DNA from 2 places in the Lysinibacillus sp. FSL K6-0232 genome. Region 1 is predicted to be linked to the other one. Evidence: a T-box and tRNA genes for the amino acid it is inferred to sense, from the RefSeq annotation. Region 1 holds a T-box; the other holds one or more tRNA genes.
The links. A T-box is a leader RNA that pairs with one kind of tRNA and senses whether it is charged. The one in region 1 lies ahead of ileS (isoleucine--tRNA ligase), so its partner is inferred to be a tRNA-Ile.
Positions count from the first base shown of each region.

Region 2: it encodes a tRNA-Ile, which carries the amino acid that the T-box ahead of ileS (isoleucine--tRNA ligase) is inferred to sense. The anticodon was not compared.

Region 1 covers NZ_JBBOYW010000001.1:998,530-1,007,202, reverse strand. The annotation lists gene MHB42_RS04680 (solute carrier family 23 protein) at 1-410, opposite strand, end outside; gene pyrR (bifunctional pyr operon transcriptional regulator/uracil phosphoribosyltransferase PyrR) at 425-973, opposite strand; gene MHB42_RS04670 (hypothetical protein) at 1,061-1,189, shown strand; gene MHB42_RS04665 (RluA family pseudouridine synthase) at 1,213-2,124, opposite strand; gene lspA (signal peptidase II) at 2,121-2,600, opposite strand; gene ileS (isoleucine--tRNA ligase) at 2,763-5,531, opposite strand; T-box leader at 5,637-5,861, opposite strand; gene MHB42_RS04650 (DivIVA domain-containing protein) at 5,948-6,472, opposite strand; gene MHB42_RS04645 (YlmH family RNA-binding protein) at 6,568-7,356, opposite strand; gene MHB42_RS04640 (YggT family protein) at 7,505-7,786, opposite strand; gene MHB42_RS04635 (cell division protein SepF) at 7,807-8,304, opposite strand; gene MHB42_RS04630 (YggS family pyridoxal phosphate-dependent enzyme) at 8,288-8,673, opposite strand, start outside.
Region 2 covers NZ_JBBOYW010000001.1:2,991,900-3,000,572, forward strand. The annotation lists gene MHB42_RS14510 (TraR/DksA C4-type zinc finger protein) at 1-45, opposite strand, end outside; gene MHB42_RS14515 (MerR family transcriptional regulator) at 121-882, opposite strand; gene MHB42_RS14520 (double zinc ribbon domain-containing protein) at 1,048-1,203, shown strand; gene MHB42_RS14525 (hypothetical protein) at 1,371-1,499, opposite strand; gene MHB42_RS14530 (TcaA NTF2-like domain-containing protein) at 1,613-1,972, shown strand; tRNA gene MHB42_RS14535 (tRNA-Glu) at 2,124-2,195, opposite strand; tRNA gene MHB42_RS14540 (tRNA-Ser) at 2,198-2,288, opposite strand; tRNA gene MHB42_RS14545 (tRNA-Asn) at 2,292-2,368, opposite strand; tRNA gene MHB42_RS14550 (tRNA-Ile) at 2,373-2,449, opposite strand; tRNA gene MHB42_RS14555 (tRNA-Gly) at 2,454-2,527, opposite strand; tRNA gene MHB42_RS14560 (tRNA-Phe) at 2,533-2,608, opposite strand; tRNA gene MHB42_RS14565 (tRNA-Asp) at 2,624-2,699, opposite strand; tRNA gene MHB42_RS14570 (tRNA-Met) at 2,726-2,800, opposite strand; tRNA gene MHB42_RS14575 (tRNA-Ser) at 2,854-2,946, opposite strand; tRNA gene MHB42_RS14580 (tRNA-Ile) at 2,962-3,038, opposite strand; tRNA gene MHB42_RS14585 (tRNA-Met) at 3,046-3,119, opposite strand; tRNA gene MHB42_RS14590 (tRNA-Ala) at 3,147-3,222, opposite strand; tRNA gene MHB42_RS14595 (tRNA-Pro) at 3,239-3,315, opposite strand; tRNA gene MHB42_RS14600 (tRNA-Arg) at 3,326-3,402, opposite strand; tRNA gene MHB42_RS14605 (tRNA-Leu) at 3,412-3,500, opposite strand; tRNA gene MHB42_RS14610 (tRNA-Gly) at 3,506-3,580, opposite strand; tRNA gene MHB42_RS14615 (tRNA-Leu) at 3,620-3,704, opposite strand; tRNA gene MHB42_RS14620 (tRNA-Lys) at 3,725-3,800, opposite strand; tRNA gene MHB42_RS14625 (tRNA-Thr) at 3,808-3,883, opposite strand; tRNA gene MHB42_RS14630 (tRNA-Val) at 3,888-3,963, opposite strand; rRNA gene rrf (5S ribosomal RNA) at 3,974-4,089, opposite strand; gene MHB42_RS14640 (cysteine desulfurase family protein) at 4,476-5,555, opposite strand; gene nadB (L-aspartate oxidase) at 5,647-7,233, shown strand; gene nadC (carboxylating nicotinate-nucleotide diphosphorylase) at 7,190-8,050, shown strand; gene nadA (quinolinate synthase NadA) at 8,037-8,673, shown strand, end outside.

The sequences.
Region 1 (8,673 bases):
ATAACTGGCCCTACTACAATTGGCGGTAAAATTTTCATTATCCATTTATAGCCACTTTTCCAAATAACTAAGGATACAATTCCATATGTAACCCCAACAGCCATCGCACCAATCATGGCGTGTCCCGGATTTACACTAGAGCCATCTGCATTTAAACCACCTGCTACAAGCAAAATTGGTGCAATAAATGCAAAGGATGATCCTAAATACGCAGGCACTTGAAATTTCGTAATTAATAGGAAGAAAAGCGTAGCAATTCCACTTGTTAATAACGCAATAGCTGGGCTTAAGCCAACGAGCTGTGGCACTAAAATGGTTGAGCCAAACATGGCAAACATATGCTGGAAGCTTAATGTCACCAGTTGGAGTGCGTTTGGTTTATCCTTAATATCTAACACTGCATTTGACATATTGCTTCCTCACCTTATCGTTCATCTTCTTTATAAATAATAACGCAATCTTCTCCATCAACTTCTTGCAAGTTTACAACAATACGCTCAGAGCCTGAAGTCGGCACATTCTTTCCTACATAATCTGCTCGAATCGGTAGCTCTCGATGCCCTCTATCCACAAGCACAGCCAATTGGATTTGTGCAGGTCTTCCTAAGTCCATGACAGCGTCTAGTGCTGCACGAACGGTGCGCCCTGTATAAAGTACATCATCCACTAAAATAATTTTTTGATTTTTTACGGTATAATCAATATCCACTTGCTCTACATGTGCTTGCTCATTTTCGTGCTTTGTTGTTAAATCGTCCCGATATAGCGTAATATCAAGCTCGCCTGTACGAATCGCTTGTCCTTCAATTTTTTCAATTCGTTGTGCTAGACGTTTGGCTAGAAAAGCACCTCGTGTTTTAATACCAACGAGAATACATTCATCAATTCCTTTATTGCGTTCAATAATTTCATGGGCAATACGCGTTAACGCTCTTGTCATTGACGGACCATCTAATAACTCATTTTGTGCCATATTCATGTCCTCCTCCCTATCATCTATTATCAGTCATATGTCCATAAAAAAACCTCTCAAGGCGAGTAGCCTGAGAGGATTATATACATGTTGAAAAAGCATGTTGAACAATTTGCAGCACAAATTATCACAACACTATCACATAAACCTTCTCAGCCTCTCTGGACTGTCATTAAAGGTGACTATTTAGTTTTCTTATTTATTCACTGTCGTTAGTATAGACCTTCTTCGTATATACGTCAATGCCTATTTCGTAAATCCTTTAATAATTGCTCATAATCAGCAGGAAGTGGCGCTTCAAATTCCAGATATTCACCAGATACAGGATGGTCAAACCCTAAAACACCCGCATGCAGCACTTGTCCACCAAAATCAAGTGTTTTTTTCGGACCATATTTTGGATCACCTACAAGCGGGAAGCCAATATAATTCATATGTACACGAATTTGGTGTGTACGTCCTGTTTCTAAACGGCACTCCACAAGCGTATAATCGCCAAAGCGCTCAATCACTTGGAAATGTGTAATAGCATGCTTGCCCTGATCAACAACAGCCTGTTTTTGACGGTCTTTTGGGTCACGTGCAATTGGTGCATCAATTGTTCCTTTATCATGTGCAATATGTCCATGTACAAGCGCTGTATATTTACGAGTGACTGTTTTATTGACTAACTGATTCACTAAGGATTCATGGGCTACATCGTTTTTTGCCACCATTAATAAGCCTGATGTATCCTTATCAATACGATGCACAATACCAGGTCGCATTACACCATTAATCCCTGATAAATCTTGACAATGCGCCATTAGTCCATTTACTAGCGTACCTGTCATATGTCCTGGTGCTGGATGTACCACCATGCCCTTTGGTTTATTCACAACAAGCACATCTGCATCCTCATAAACAATATCCAACGCTAAGTTTTCTGCGACAACATCCAATTCTTCAACTTCTGGTACATCAATAACAATGAGGTCACCAGCTTTAACCTTATATTTTGCCTTAACAGCATCGCCATTTACTTTAATAGCTCCATCACTAATCCAGTTCCCTATTTGCGTACGTGACCATTCTGACTGTAGACTTGAGAGTGCCTTATCAATGCGCTCTCCTTGTTGCTGTTCTTCAATTGTATATGTTACTTGCGTCATTGTTTCACCTGTTTCTTTTCTTTTTTATCTTCCACGATTAAGCCAATCATTAGCAGTACAACAGCTATTGTTAACGCAGCATCTGCTACATTAAAAATAGGGAAGTCATAGTTAATAATAGGAATGAAAACATCTGCAAAATCAACCACTTCACCTCTAAATAAACGATCAATAAAGTTGCCAATCGCGCCACCTAACAATAGCATTAAGCCAACCTGAAAAAGTGGTTTACCTTTTGCTTCTTTATGATAAAAGTAGAGAATCGCACATATAACGACAACGGTTACGATACTAAACAACCATATTTGTCCCTCCAGCATTCCCCATGCTGCTCCTCGATTGCGATGAGATAAAATGCCAAACCATGGGTCCCATAGCGCAATGCGCTCCCCATACGCCATATTTTTGACAACGAGCCATTTTGTCCATTGATCGAGTAAAATAACAAAAGCAGCAAATCCATAATATTTATACACAAACATTCCTCCGATCGCTCAACATCTAACCTATTCTACCATAACAGCACCCTTTGCCATAACTACGAGCATATAAAAATCTGGTGCTAACAGCATATGTGCAATAGCTATAAAAAAACAAGCTAGAAATCAAACAACCATTTCTAACTTGCTTTATATTTATTATGCGTAATATTTTTCTACAACATCTGCACAGCGCGCACATAATGTTGGATGTGCTGCATTTGTGCCAACTGTTTCAGAAATTGACCAGCAGCGCTCACATTTTTCACCTGCTGCCTTTTCCACAGCAATTGATACATGCTCAAGCGCTAATGCATGGGCAGGTGCTTCTGCTAATGTTGCTACCTCAAATGCCGAAACAATAGAAAGCTGTGCAAAATCAATATTTGCATCGTTCAGTAATACTACAATATCCTCTTTTGCATAGACAGTTACTTTTGCTTCAAGTGATTTCCCAATTATTTTAGCATTACGTGCTTCCTCTAATGCTTTTAAAATATCATCACGAACATCGATAACCTTTTCCCATTTTGCACGAAGGCTATCAAAATTCGCTTGCTCATCTACCTCTGGTAAGTCTGTTAATTGGACAGAAATTTCCTCTACAAGACCTTGTGCATATAGGTATGACCACATTTCATCTGTTGTATGTGGAATAATCGGTGTCATTACTTTCACCAATGTCATTAATGTATCATACATAACCGTTTGCATTGCACGGCGGTCTTGATTGTCATAGCCTTCAATATAGACAACATCTTTGGCAATATCTAAATAGAAGGAGGATAGCTCTACAGCAACAAAGTTATTGACCACATGGTACACAGCAGCGAAATCATAACGATCATAAGCAGCACGCACTGTTTTTAAGACGTCTTGCAAGCGCATATATACATATTGATCCATTTCACGAAGCTCTGTATAAGCCACACGATTTTTCTGTGGATCAAAATCAGCGATATTGCCGTGTAAGAAACGCAATGTATTACGAATTTTACGATATACTTCAGACACTTGCTTTAGCATATCCATTGAAATACGTACATCTGCTGTATAATCCACAGAAGCAACCCATAAACGAAGAATATCTGCACCATATTGATCCATTACTTTTTGTGGCACAATTGTATTCCCTAGCGATTTACTCATTTTTCGCCCTTCACCATCAAGCACAAAGCCGTGTGTTAAAAGCCCTTTATAGGGTGCAAAGCCGTTGATTGCTACAGATGTAATAAGGGATGAGTTAAACCAACCACGGTGTTGGTCAGAACCTTCTAAATAAAGGTCAGCTGGATACTTCATACCACGCTCTACTAAGACACCTTGGTGTGAAGAACCTGAGTCAAACCATACGTCCATAATATCGTTTTCTTTTGTAAATTCACCATTTGGGCTACCTGGATGTGTAAAGCCTTCAGGTAATAATTCTTTTGCCTCTTTTTGGAACCAAATATTCGATCCATGCTCACGGAATAACGCAGCTACATGAGCAATTGTTTCTGGTGTAATAATTGGTTCACCATTTTCAGCGTAGAAAATTGGAATCGGCACACCCCATGCCCGTTGACGTGAAATGACCCAGTCGCCACGATCACGAATCATATTATAAAGACGAGTTTCACCCCAAGCAGGTGTAAATGTTGTTGCTTTTACAGCCTCTAGTAGCTCGCCACGGAATGCTTCAACCGATGCAAACCATTGTGGTGTCGCGCGGTAAATAACAGGCTTTTTCGTACGCCAATCATGTGGATATGAGTGTGTAAAGAAGTCTAGCTTCTCTAATGCTCCAACTTCTTTGAGCTTTTCTGTAATGAGTTTATTGGCATCATTATAAAAGACACCTTCAAAGCCAGGTGCTTCATCTGTATAGCAACCACTATTATCAAGAGGGCTAAGAATACCTAAACCATATTGTTTACTAATATAGTAATCGTCTTCCCCGTGTCCAGGTGCAGTATGCACACAGCCAGTACCAGCATCAGCCGTTACATGCTCACCTACCATAATAAGTGATTCACGATCATAGAATGGATGCTGTGCTACAATACGGTCAAGTGCCTCACCTTTCACTTCCTGTACAATTTCATACGATTCCCAGTTAAGCGCAGTTGCCACTGACTCTACTAATTCTTTAGCAATAATGAATTTCTTCTCTGCCACTGCCACTACTACATAGATAAATTCAGGATTTAAAGAAATCCCTAAGTTTGCTGGTAATGTCCAAGGTGTTGTTGTCCAAATAATAAATTTCGCATCTGCTGGCACAACGCCTTTTGCATCTTTAATCGCAAAGCTGACATAAATAGATGGTGATTTAATATCTTTATACTCGATTTCAGCCTCTGCAAGAGCCGATTCAGAAGATGGTGACCAATAAACAGGCTTTAAGCCCTTATAGATATAGCCCTTTTCTGCCATTTTCCCGAATACTTCAATTTGACGCGCTTCAAATTCAGGCTTTAATGTAATATATGGATTTTCCCAATCACCACGTACACCTAAACGTTTAAATTGCTGGCGTTGATTGTCGATTTGCTCATAAGCATATTTTTCACAAAGCTGACGGAATTCCGCCACAGACATTTCCTTACGTTTAACACCTTTATTTGCTAATGCCTGCTCAATTGGTAAACCATGTGTATCCCAACCTGGTACATAGTTCACATGATAACCAGACATTGAACGATGACGTGTAATCATATCCTTTAATACTTTGTTTAATGCGTGACCAATATGAATATCACCATTTGCATATGGAGGACCATCATGTAACACAAACTCAGGGCGACCTTCTGTACGCTCCATCTGTAATTTGTTAATATCCATGTCATTCCATTTTTCTTGCATTTTTGGCTCATTTGCTGGTAAATTTCCGCGCATTGGGAAATCTGTTTTTGGCATTAATAAAGTATCCTTGTATTCAACCATTAAAATTCCTCCTTTACGATTACAAACAAAACATCTACAACAATTATTGGCAAACATAGCAAACCTAATGCTTCTGCCTGCAAATAAAAAAAGCCCTCAATCCCACAAAGGGACGAGAAGCTTCTACTCGCGGTACCACCCTAGTTGCAGCACAATTCAAATTGCACTACCTCTTTCAAGCACGTTAACGTTGTGCGGCACGAAATAACTTACTGCTTTCAGTTATTTAGCTCGGAAGTGATCTTCATTGTTAGTTGTTTGTTTGGGCTTCCACTATCCCCAAATCGCTTCACTACGCCTAACAATTACTATCTTCGTCTTTGCCTGTATGCATATCTGTTCAAATAATTGCTAGTATAAAGTATATGAAATTCAATCATTCACGTCAAGTTTCAATTATAGGGCAAGAGAAAAAATTATAAATCTTCGGATTCCTGTGCTTCCTCTACAGACGCTTGAATTTCAGTTAGATCAATATCATATTGCAGCAAATGATCCCAATCATCTGCATTTAATAGGTCAAGCTGTGCCTCCACAAGCATTTTAAAGCGATTACGGAATACTTTGGATTGTTTCTTGAGCTCATCGATTTCAATCGTTACCTTACGTGCCTTTGTTAATGCTTCATTGACAATTCGATCAGCATTTTTTTCAGCTTCTTTGACAATAAGCTTTGCCTCTTTTTGTGAATTTCTGCGTACTTCATCCGCTGCCTCTTGTGCCACAACTATAGATTTTTGTAAAGTTTCTTCTAAGGTGTTAAAATGCCTCGCTTGCTCTAAAGCGATTTCTAACTGTCGATCAACTTCTTTTTTCTCACGCAATAAAATTTCATAATCTTTAATAATCTGATCTAAAAATTCATTGACCTCGTCCTCAGCATAGCCCCTGAAGGTCTTTGTAAACTCCTTATTATGTATATCAATAGGTGATAATGGCATACAATCCTTCTCTCCTTTACGTGTACATTCATAATTTCTATTATACAATTGTTGCGACAACTTAGCAGTAAAAATTAATGAAAATTACTTCACTTTCAAGCTTTTTGGGCCAATCGACCGATTTGTAGACGAATTTTATCTTTTTTTGTACGGCCTTCTGTCATAATAATTTTAACACGTCCACTTCCTCGTATCGATAAAATATCGCCCTCTTGTAATTCAAAAGCAACAGCATCTCGCTCTGTCCAATTTACACGTACTTTATTTCCTGTAATAAGTGCTTGTGCCTTTTGACGGGACACATTTAAAACAGTTGCAATAATAACATCTAAACGCATCGAAGACACCGTATGAGATTCCTCAAGCCATTCGTCCTCATTAACAAGCAGCGGCTCCATTTCCTTTATTGCCTCCACATGTACCTTTACCTTGCCAATGCCTGTTAAATGCAAACGTACATAGTCTGCTACCTCTTGCGCAACGACAAATTGCACCTGATGCTCATTCACACGAATATCTCCAAACTTACCACGGTTTAAGCCTAATGATAACAATGCACCTAAAACGTCAGGATGTCGCAATTGTACAAATTTCACAGGGTAATGAATGGTAAATGCTACGAGCTGGAAGTCATCCTCAGTCGGTTCAAAATAAGTAGGAAAAATAAGCATACGCTGCCTCTCCGCCTTATCAAATAACCCCATGCTTGCTGTTTTTAATGTATCGTCTTGTCCAATAATGGATGCCACAATAAAGCGCTGCCTTGGATCAAGAAAATCCGTTAGCTTTGGTGCATAGCGATCTTCCACCTCACGCTGCCAATTAACCACCTGTTCAATAAAGGGTTGTTCCTCTTTTCGAAAATGCTGAATTAAATGCTCCATTTGATTATCTCCTTCACCTTTGACATTCTATCCGCCACTTTTAGTATTCTATCCGTTACTTCCTTTATTCTATCCGTCACTCTTAGCATTCTATCCACCAACTACTATAGCATTAAAAAAACCCTCACCAAATCGTGAGGATTTTCTTTTAAATAAACATAAAGTATATTTTCTGAATGACTATAAAAAGCCCTCGTTCAATAAAATTCAGCATAAAGATTGCCACGATAGGAGAAATATCAATCATTCCAATAGGTGGAATAAATCGTCTGAAAATCCCTAAGTATGGCTCACATACTCTTGCCAGCATACGTCCAAATGATGAATTTTGCGCAGCAGGCACCCAAGACATTAAAATATATATAATTAGCAAAAATGAATAAATCCTAAATGCTAACGATATATAGTTAAGTATAATCAAAAAAGTCATATAAACTACAATCCTCGCTATTAATTATCGTCTAAAATAAAGTTCGTAATTTCCCCAGTTACTTCTACGTTATCAGGTGTGCAAAGGAAAATATCTTTACCAATTCGTTGAATATCCCCTGCAAGGGCATACACTGTACCGCTTAAAAAATCAATAATTCGTTTTCCTTGCTCCCGCTCGATACGCTGCAAATTTACAATTGTTGCCCGTTTATTTTTTAAATGCTCTGCGATATCTTGCGCTTCTGCATATACTCTAGGCTCAACTAAAACCACTTTTGCTCCTTTCGAACTCATCGCTGCCTGTAAACTAACAATGTTGTTAGGCGTTGCTGTGCTTTGTGGCATAATTTCATGGACGGGCGCTTTGCGTTCTTTCATGTTTTTTTTAGGCTTTGCTGTTTGAACTTGTTGCTGGTGTTGTATGGGTTGTTGCTGTTGAATAGGAGCTTGCGTGATCTCTTCTTCTAGTTCCTCTTCAAGGTAAAAGAAGTTTTTAATTTTATTTTTCATGCTCATCCTGTTCCCCTCTTTCATTTCCAACAAGAGCCGTACCGACTCGAACAAAAGTAGCCCCTTCCTCTACCGCAATTTCAAAGTCATTAGACATGCCCATTGATAACTCGGTACAAGGTGCATGTGCGAATCCTCGCTCGGCTATTTGCTGTTGACATTGTTTTAATTGCTTGAAAACAGAGCGAATAAGTGCTTTGTCTTCTGTATTTGGTGCCATTGTCATTAAACCCACAACTTGAATTTTTGTAAAACTTGTTAATGCTTCTACAAAAGGTAAAACTTCCTCAACCATTAGCCCATGCTTTGATTCTTCACCAGAAACATTTACTTGTACAAAACATTTAACAGGTTTTTCTGCTCGTTTTTCAATTT
Region 2 (8,673 bases), 2.0 Mb from region 1:
TTGCTCCAATTGTCTTTTCAATTTTTGCATTACTTGTTGATTCACAAAAATCTCCTCCTTATGCTTTCATGTTTTCCGAATTTACGCTTTCTAAAACATGTCAGCATAAGGAAGCGTTTGTTACTTACTTGTGTAGGCTATAATAGCATCATGTAAAAACTGTACTGCTCCTGTTGTACCACGCTCATTATAGTATGCTGCAAAACGTTCATCTGCTATATACATTTGTGCAAGCCCTGCATGTGCTTCTTTCGAATATTCCTTCCATGTAAAGCTTAGCCACCTTTTATGCAGCTCAGCTACTTCCATAGCAATATCACTTGTCGCATCACCAAGCTCCATCGCCTCTGTTAAACGTTCAAACATTTGCTGCTCTAGCTGTTGCATTTCTTGATATTGCTGCTCAGTCATATTCATAAGCTTAGCATTCGAAGCATCCACTGTTTCATCGCCATATTTTTCACGTATTTCTTGACCATATTGCTTTTCATTATCTGCGATTAACTTTTCTTTAAAGCCTTTAAATTTTTCTTCATTTGACATTGGTCGTTCCTCCTCGATAGATTGTATTGTTTTTTCCACTGTTTGTAAGATTTCTTCAAGCTGTTTCTTGCGTTTTTGCAATGCTACTTGATGTGCTTTCAGTGCCTCAAAGTGCTGAAAATTAGGTGCTTGAATAATATCCTGAATCGTCGATAGCTTCATATCCAGTGCTCTATAAAATAAAATTTGCTGTAACATATCGACTTCAACCTGACTGTAAAAACGATAGCCTGCCTCATTTGTTCTTGCTGGCTTTAGTAACCCAATTTCATCATAATAGCGCAGTGTTCTTGTACTCACACCTGACAAATTCGCAAGCTCCTGAATGGTATATTCCATGTTGTCACCTCCACTAATGCTACTGTAAACGTTGACGCAACGTTAAAGTCAATAAAATAATTTAATCTAATCATAATTTTTTTAGTTATATCATTCCACAACTACCTATAAAATTATATTTACAAGCCGATATAACTAGCAAAATTTTCACAGGAGTATGATAGGATGAAATGTCCAAATTGTCAGCATGAAAACGCTATGGACGGCAAGTTTTGCACAGACTGTGGTCGCAAACTTACTAATTCATCATTACGCAAGCAAGGTATTCCTACATGGGCAATTATCGTATTATCAGTCTGCTTTATTGCAACATGTGCCTAGCTATTAAGACACTGAACCATTAGGTATTGAAACGTCTGAATCCCCAATAGACTTAAAGGTCATTGCATTTGGTAGCCACAAGGCTTTGAAAATTCGGCTTCTATTGGCTACATACTAGGCAATAAACGTGATATGGAACTTGAAAATTTTATATATAAGCATATCTATCAGGTAGATGTACACATTGATAAAGGTAGTAGCAGCAGCCCATTGGTTGATGTCAATACAGGCAATGTAATAGGCATTAACTCTCTGTTATACACAACTGGAACAAGCACTAATTTCGCCTTCTCCATTCCTCTTTATAGCATTTGAGGGATGGGCTGCTAAGCCTCTTACTGCTAATGAGGTTCATGCTGTTGCGAATGTCTATGTAAATGATCGAGAAGCTCCAATTGAAGAGGACACAATGAACGAAACGGATGCCCTATTAGCAGGGCAATTCGTGCAAGCATTCCGGCTTTATTATGAAATGGCACTCAATGAAGGTGATTTTTACTGGATTGCCGATAGCCTTACAGAGGAATATGTGAATGACATTGCATACCAAGATCATTATTTCTTTTTTGCAGGCAATGAGATACTAGATGTTCAATATTCAAATGGTCAATACTATATAGAAATAAATAGAATATTTGATTTCTACGATGCACAAGATAACTATCAATTCTATGATCGCTATAAGATCTATACGGTGATTACGGTGCATATAAAATTGCAAATATTAAAATTCACTACTTTCAATGTAATCAAAAAGTGCAGCGAATGACTCTAAACTCATCCACTGCACTGTTAGATGCTATCCGTCGATTTAGCGTCACTTTCACGCTTCTATCCGTCTAGTAGAGGCGGCTATCCAGCTCTCGACTATTTTGAACAAAAAAATGCAGTAGATGAACGTTCATCTACTGCATTTTGTATGACCCGTACGGGATTCGAACCCGTGTTACCGCCGTGAAAGGGCGGTGTCTTAACCACTTGACCAACGGGCCCATGGCGGAGAAGGAGGGATTTGAACCCTCGCGCCGGTTACCCGACCTACACCCTTAGCAGGGGCGCCTCTTCAGCCTCTTGAGTACTTCCCCTTTTGGCTCCGAAGGCAGGACTCGAACCTGCGACAACCTGATTAACAGTCAGGTGCTACTACCAACTGAGCTACTTCGGAATATTGGTGGGCCTAAATGGACTCGAACCATCGACCTCACGCTTATCAGGCGTGCGCTCTAACCAGCTGAGCTATAGGCCCTCTCTGGAGCGGGTGATGGGAATCGAACCCACGACATCAGCTTGGAAGGCTGAGGTTTTACCATTAAACTACACCCGCATACATGGTGGGTCAGGACGGAATCGAACCGCCGACACTTAGAGCTTCAATCTAATGCTCTACCAACTGAGCTACTGACCCACATGTTAAAATAAATGGCGGTCCCGACCGGGATCGAACCGGCGATCTCCTGCGTGACAGGCAGGCATGTTAACCGCTACACCACGGGACCATTTGATTGCTTTCATCCATAAAAATTGGTTGCGGGGGCCGGATTTGAACCAACGACCTTCGGGTTATGAGCCCGACGAGCTACCACTGCTCCACCCCGCGATAATTATATACTGTTTCGAGTTTTTCAAGCACCATTTATCAAAATTTAAAACTGGAGGAGGTAGAGGGATTCGAACCCCCGCGCGGTGTTACCCGCCTGTCGGTTTTCAAGACCGATCCCTTCAGCCAGACTTGGGTATACCTCCGTAACAATATATAAATGGTGGACCTTGCAGGACTCGAACCTGCGACCGGACGGTTATGAGCCGTCTGCTCTAACCAACTGAGCTAAAGGTCCTTTAAGATGGCGGCAGAGGGGATCGAACCCCCGACCTTACGGGTATGAACCGTACGCTCTAGCCAGCTGAGCTACGCCGCCAGGATCTTTATACTGGTTATTAAATCATGGTGGAGCCTAGCGGGATCGAACCGCTGACCTCCTGCGTGCAAGGCAGGCGCTCTCCCAGCTGAGCTAAGGCCCCATAATTTTTTTGGAAATGGTCGGGAAGACAGGATTCGAACCTGCGACCCCTTGGTCCCAAACCAAGTGCTCTACCAAGCTGAGCTACTTCCCGTACATTTTATTGGCGCGCCCGACAGGAGTCGAACCCATAACCTTCTGATCCGTAGTCAGACGCTCTATCCAATTGAGCTACGGGCGCATATAAAAATGGTGCCGAGGACCGGAATCGAACCGGTACGGTAGTCACCTACCGCAGGATTTTAAGTCCTGTGCGTCTGCCAGTTCCGCCACCCCGGCACATTTGGAGCGGAAGACGAGGTTCGAACTCGCGACCCCCACCTTGGCAAGGTGGTGTTCTACCACTGAACTACTTCCGCATGTGCTTACGTTTTTTAAAATCTGGTATATATAAAGAATGGTGCGGGTGAAGGGAGTCGAACCCCCACGCCTTGCGGCGCTAGATCCTAAGTCTAGTGCGTCTGCCAATTCCGCCACACCCGCTTAATGGTTGGTATTCAAAATGGTGAGCCATGAAGGACTCGAACCTTCGACCCTCTGATTAAAAGTCAGATGCTCTACCAACTGAGCTAATGGCTCAAAAAAATGGTGCCGGCTGTAGGAGTCGAACCCACGACCTACTGATTACAAGTCAGTTGCTCTACCAACTGAGCTAAGCCGGCAACATGGTGGAGGATGACGGGCTCGAACCGCCGACCCCCTGCTTGTAAGGCAGGTGCTCTCCCAGCTGAGCTAATCCTCCTGGGTAATATGCCTAGCGACGTCCTACTCTCGCAGGGGGAAGCCCCCAACTACCATCGGCGCGAAAGAGCTTAACTTCCGTGTTCGGGATGGGAACGGGTGTGACCTCTTTGCCATTATCACTAGACTTTTACTATGTATCTTGTTTTGAAGCTGTTACCATGTCCTTCAAGACAAGAATTATTGTATAACGTTTTTTAATATTATGCAACACTTTTTTTATAAAAAAAGAAATTATTACTTTTTAAAGATATTTTTGTTAAGTAAGAGAAAATATTGCCCTGCAACACATTATAGCAATTGTTAATTCAAAAGAAAACAATTATTTTATAATATCAAGCATGTTGATTATAGAAATATATACTATAAACAGGCATGTTTTGTAGGAAAGAGGAACGACTTCAGCCAAAATAAATTAGTTGAAGCTATAGTTCCCCCTCAACGAAAATTAACAGTTTCGTAGATATTATCTGTAAAATAAAGGATAATCATTACGCATCTTATAATCCATTGTTAAATAGCAACAAGAGCCTTTTGTAATGTTTCAATCTCCTCAAATGTTGTAGACGGGCCAAAAGATATTCTAAAAAATTGTCGTGCTACCTCACTAGTATAACCCATTGATAAAATTGCTTTTGTGCCAGATTCACTATGAATATCACATGCACTTCCTGTAGAAATACAGATACCTGCTTCATTTAACTTCAATAATACATATTGTCCTTCCACTTTCTCCATCATCACACCACAAATACTAGGTAATTGCTGATGACATTCTATAAGCTGACAGTTTTTTGGTAAGTTGCTTGTGAAAAATTTTCTTAACGCCTTATAGTGCTGCCAGTCATACTGATAGTCTTCAATCGCTGTCGCAAAAGCAACAATTGCTGGTGTATCAATGGTCCCTCCTCTTAAGCCTCGCTCATGTGTAACGCCTGGTGCTAGTGCAGGAACACGAATTACTGGATTTATGTAAACAGCACCACAGCCTTTTGGTCCACCAATTTTATGAGCCGAAATGGTAAGAGCATCTGCACCAGTTGGTAATACTTGCTTTCTAAAGGATTGGACACAGTCAATATGACAGAAGATATGAGATGCTTTTGCTATCTCTATTATTTCTTCCACGGGCTGAATTACACCAATTTCAGAATTTATATGCTGAATCGTTATTAATGCTGTATCCTCTCGAATGGCTTGCTGTAACTGCTGTAAATCAATACAGCCATCTTTTTGTAATGGTAATTTAGTAACAATAAAGCCCATCTCCTCTAATGTATTTAATGCTGCATGCACAGAAGTATGCTCAGCCTGTGATGAAATAATATGCTTCCCTTTTGTGGAGGCTAATGCTAAGGACAAAATAGCTAGTATATTTCCCTCTGTTCCGCTTCCTGTAAAGATAATACCGTCACGATGAATACCAAGCGCATTGGCTACCACTTTCCTTGATTGCTCCACAAAATAATGAGCCTGCCCTCCTACATCATGCAAACTTGCACTATTGCCGTAATAACGCTGTGCAACCTCCATATAGGCAGCGAGAGCTTTTTCTGTCATCGGTGATGTTGCCGCATAATCCATATAAATCATTGTATTCTTCCTCTCTTATTGATCAGGTCTTGTTTTCTTCTTTATTTTATGTAAAGATATGTGTCAAGACAACTGTAAAGAAGGTATAGCTATGGATGTAATAACAGACGTTGTTATTATTGGCAGCGGTATTGCTGCACTTCAAGCCGCCACATTGCTTGAAAAGCATTTCCAAGTAGAGATTGTGACAAAGTCAGAGGTACATGTTAGTAGCTCTTATCGTGCACAAGGCGGTGTTGCTGCTGTTATCAGTGAAAAAGATCATATTGAATATCATATTGCGGATACATTGAAGGCAGGAGAATATCATCATGAGCAAGGGCATGTAGAAGCACTAATAAAAGATGGTGTGAAAATAATCGATAGTTATCTAAAAGCAGGGCTACCAATTGATCGACATAGCAATGGGAAGCCTGCGCTAGGCTTAGAAGGAGCCCATAGCCATCATCGTATTTTACATGCAGGTGGTGATCGCACTGGTCAAATTTTGATTGATTACTTGCTTCATAAGCTATCACCTAAAACAAAGATTCATTGTTATGAAATGGCTTATGAGCTTTTACTGAATACAGATGGTGACTGTATAGGTGTGTTGACAAAGGGACAACACGGTAACAAGCGTTACTTTGCTCATCATATTATTCTAGCAACAGGCGGTGCAGGCGCTCTCTATGCAAGCACATCGAATTATCCAACAAGTACAGGAGATGGCATTGCTCTAGCCTTTCGTGCAGGTGCTGCCATTAGCGATATGGAATTTATGCAATTTCATCCAAGCTTGCTATGGTGTGAAAATAAAGCGAGAGGATTAGTTTCTGAAGCTGTGCGAGGCGCTGGCGGTGTCTTTGTGGATGCACAGCGTCAGCCCATTATGAAAGGCTTACATGAACAGCTTGACTTAGCGCCAAGACATATTACTGCATTGGCACTTTATCAAAAGCGTGCCGCTGGTGAGGAAACGTTTATTGATATTGCTAGCATTAATAATTTTAGAACGAGATTTCCAACGATTGCGCAGCTCTGTGATGACCATCATATTGATTTACAGAATGGGTTAATCCCTGTAGCACCAGGAAGTCACTTTTTAATGGGTGGTGTTATCGCTGATGATAAAGGACGAACTACAATAACTAACTTATATGCAGTTGGTGAAGTCGCTTGTACTGGTGTCCATGGTGCGAATCGTTTAGCCAGCAATTCCTTATTGGAAGGTATTACATTTGGGCAAAAAATGGCACAATTCATTATTCAAAAAGGCTGCCATCAAAGAAATTTTATGCTTGCCCAGCATGAATACTCTCATGCCTTACCACCTTTAATGAGTAAACAGCAATTACAGCAACAGATGATGCAATCTTTAGGCATTGTTCGAACGATGGATGATATGCAGTATTTAGCACAGCAATTGCCTTCCTTACCATCACTTCTCCATGTTCCTTTAAAGAAGTTGGAGCAAACAGAGCTGGAATTATTGATGATGCATATTGTTGCAACATTGATGGTGCAGGCTGCCATCGCAAGAACTGAAACACGGGGCGCCCATATTCGTACAGATACACCTAAAATGGAGGCACAGTGGGCAAATCGTTGGATTATTTTTTCACAAGGACAAATGAAAGTGAGGAACTCTTTGTATGAATATCATCAAACTCGAGGAAATGCTCAAGCAGTTTTTTAATGAAGATATTGGTGATGGGGATTTATCGAGTGAATTTATATTTTCAGCTAAGGAACAAGGAGCTTTTTCTTTTTATGCAAAAGAGCAAGGTATTTTTTGTGGCTCCCCCATTATTGAGCATGGCTTTCTTCTACTCGATCATTCAATGGAAATCCAGCTTTATAAACAGGATGGCGATAAAGTAGAGGCTGGTGATGTTCTCGCTGTTATTAAAGGGCCATTGCAGAAATTATTAATGGGTGAGCGCGTTATTTTAAACCTTATTCAACGTATGTCTGCTATTGCTACAGCTACCCATCAAGCTGTTCAAAAAACAAAAGGAACCAATGCGAAAATATGTGATACACGTAAAACGATTCCTGGTTTGCGTATGCTCGATAAATATGCTGTAAGAATCGGTGGTGCTTATAATCATCGTCATGGTCTATATGATGCAATTATGTTAAAAGATAATCATATTGCCTTTGCTGGTAGCATTACAAAAGCTGTTCAAGCGGCTCGTGCAAAAGTCGGTCATACTGTGAAAATCGAAGTTGAAATTGAAACAAAGGCACAGTTGGATGAAGCAATTACGGCAGGGGCAGATATTATTATGTTTGATAATCGTAGTCCCGAAGAAATACGTGCATGGCTCCCTGCTGTTCCCCCCTCAATTGCAACAGAAGCTTCAGGAGGTATTACATTGGAAAATTTACAGGCTTATGCGCAATCAGGTGTTCAGTGGATTTCACTTGGTTCATTAACACATTCCGTTCAAGCCTTCGATATTAGTGCACTTGTACAAATGAAAGGAGATCATTCCATTGTCTATTACTAGTTTATTACAACAAACGACATTACTACCTGAGCATTATCGAACATTATCTGTAAAGGAAATGGAATCTCGTATTTTAGCCATCAAAAAGAAATTAGGATATAAGCTATTTATTCCAGGTCATCATTATCAAAAGGATGAAGTCATTCAATTTGCTGATGCAACCGGTGATTCCCTCCAGCTAGCACAATTATCAGCAGCAAATAAAGAAGCTGAGCATATTGTATTTTGCGGTGTTCATTTTATGGCTGAAACTGCAGATATGCTAACAACAAAACAACAGCATGTTTATTTACCAGATATGCGAGCAGGCTGTTCGATGGCGGATATGGCAGATATTTATCAAACTGAACAAGCATGGCCGATTCTTCAACAGCTCTTTGGTGATACAATCATCCCATTAACATATGTAAACTCAACGGCTGCTATTAAAGCATTTACAGGCAAACATGGTGGTGCATGTGTAACGTCATCTAATGCAAAGGCACTTGTACAATGGGCTTTTACTCAGAAACAACGTATTTTCTTTTTACCTGACCAACATTTAGGAAGAAATACTGCCTATGATTTAGGCATTCCCCTTGAAAACATGGCTGTGTGGAACCCACATAGCAATAAGCTAGAAA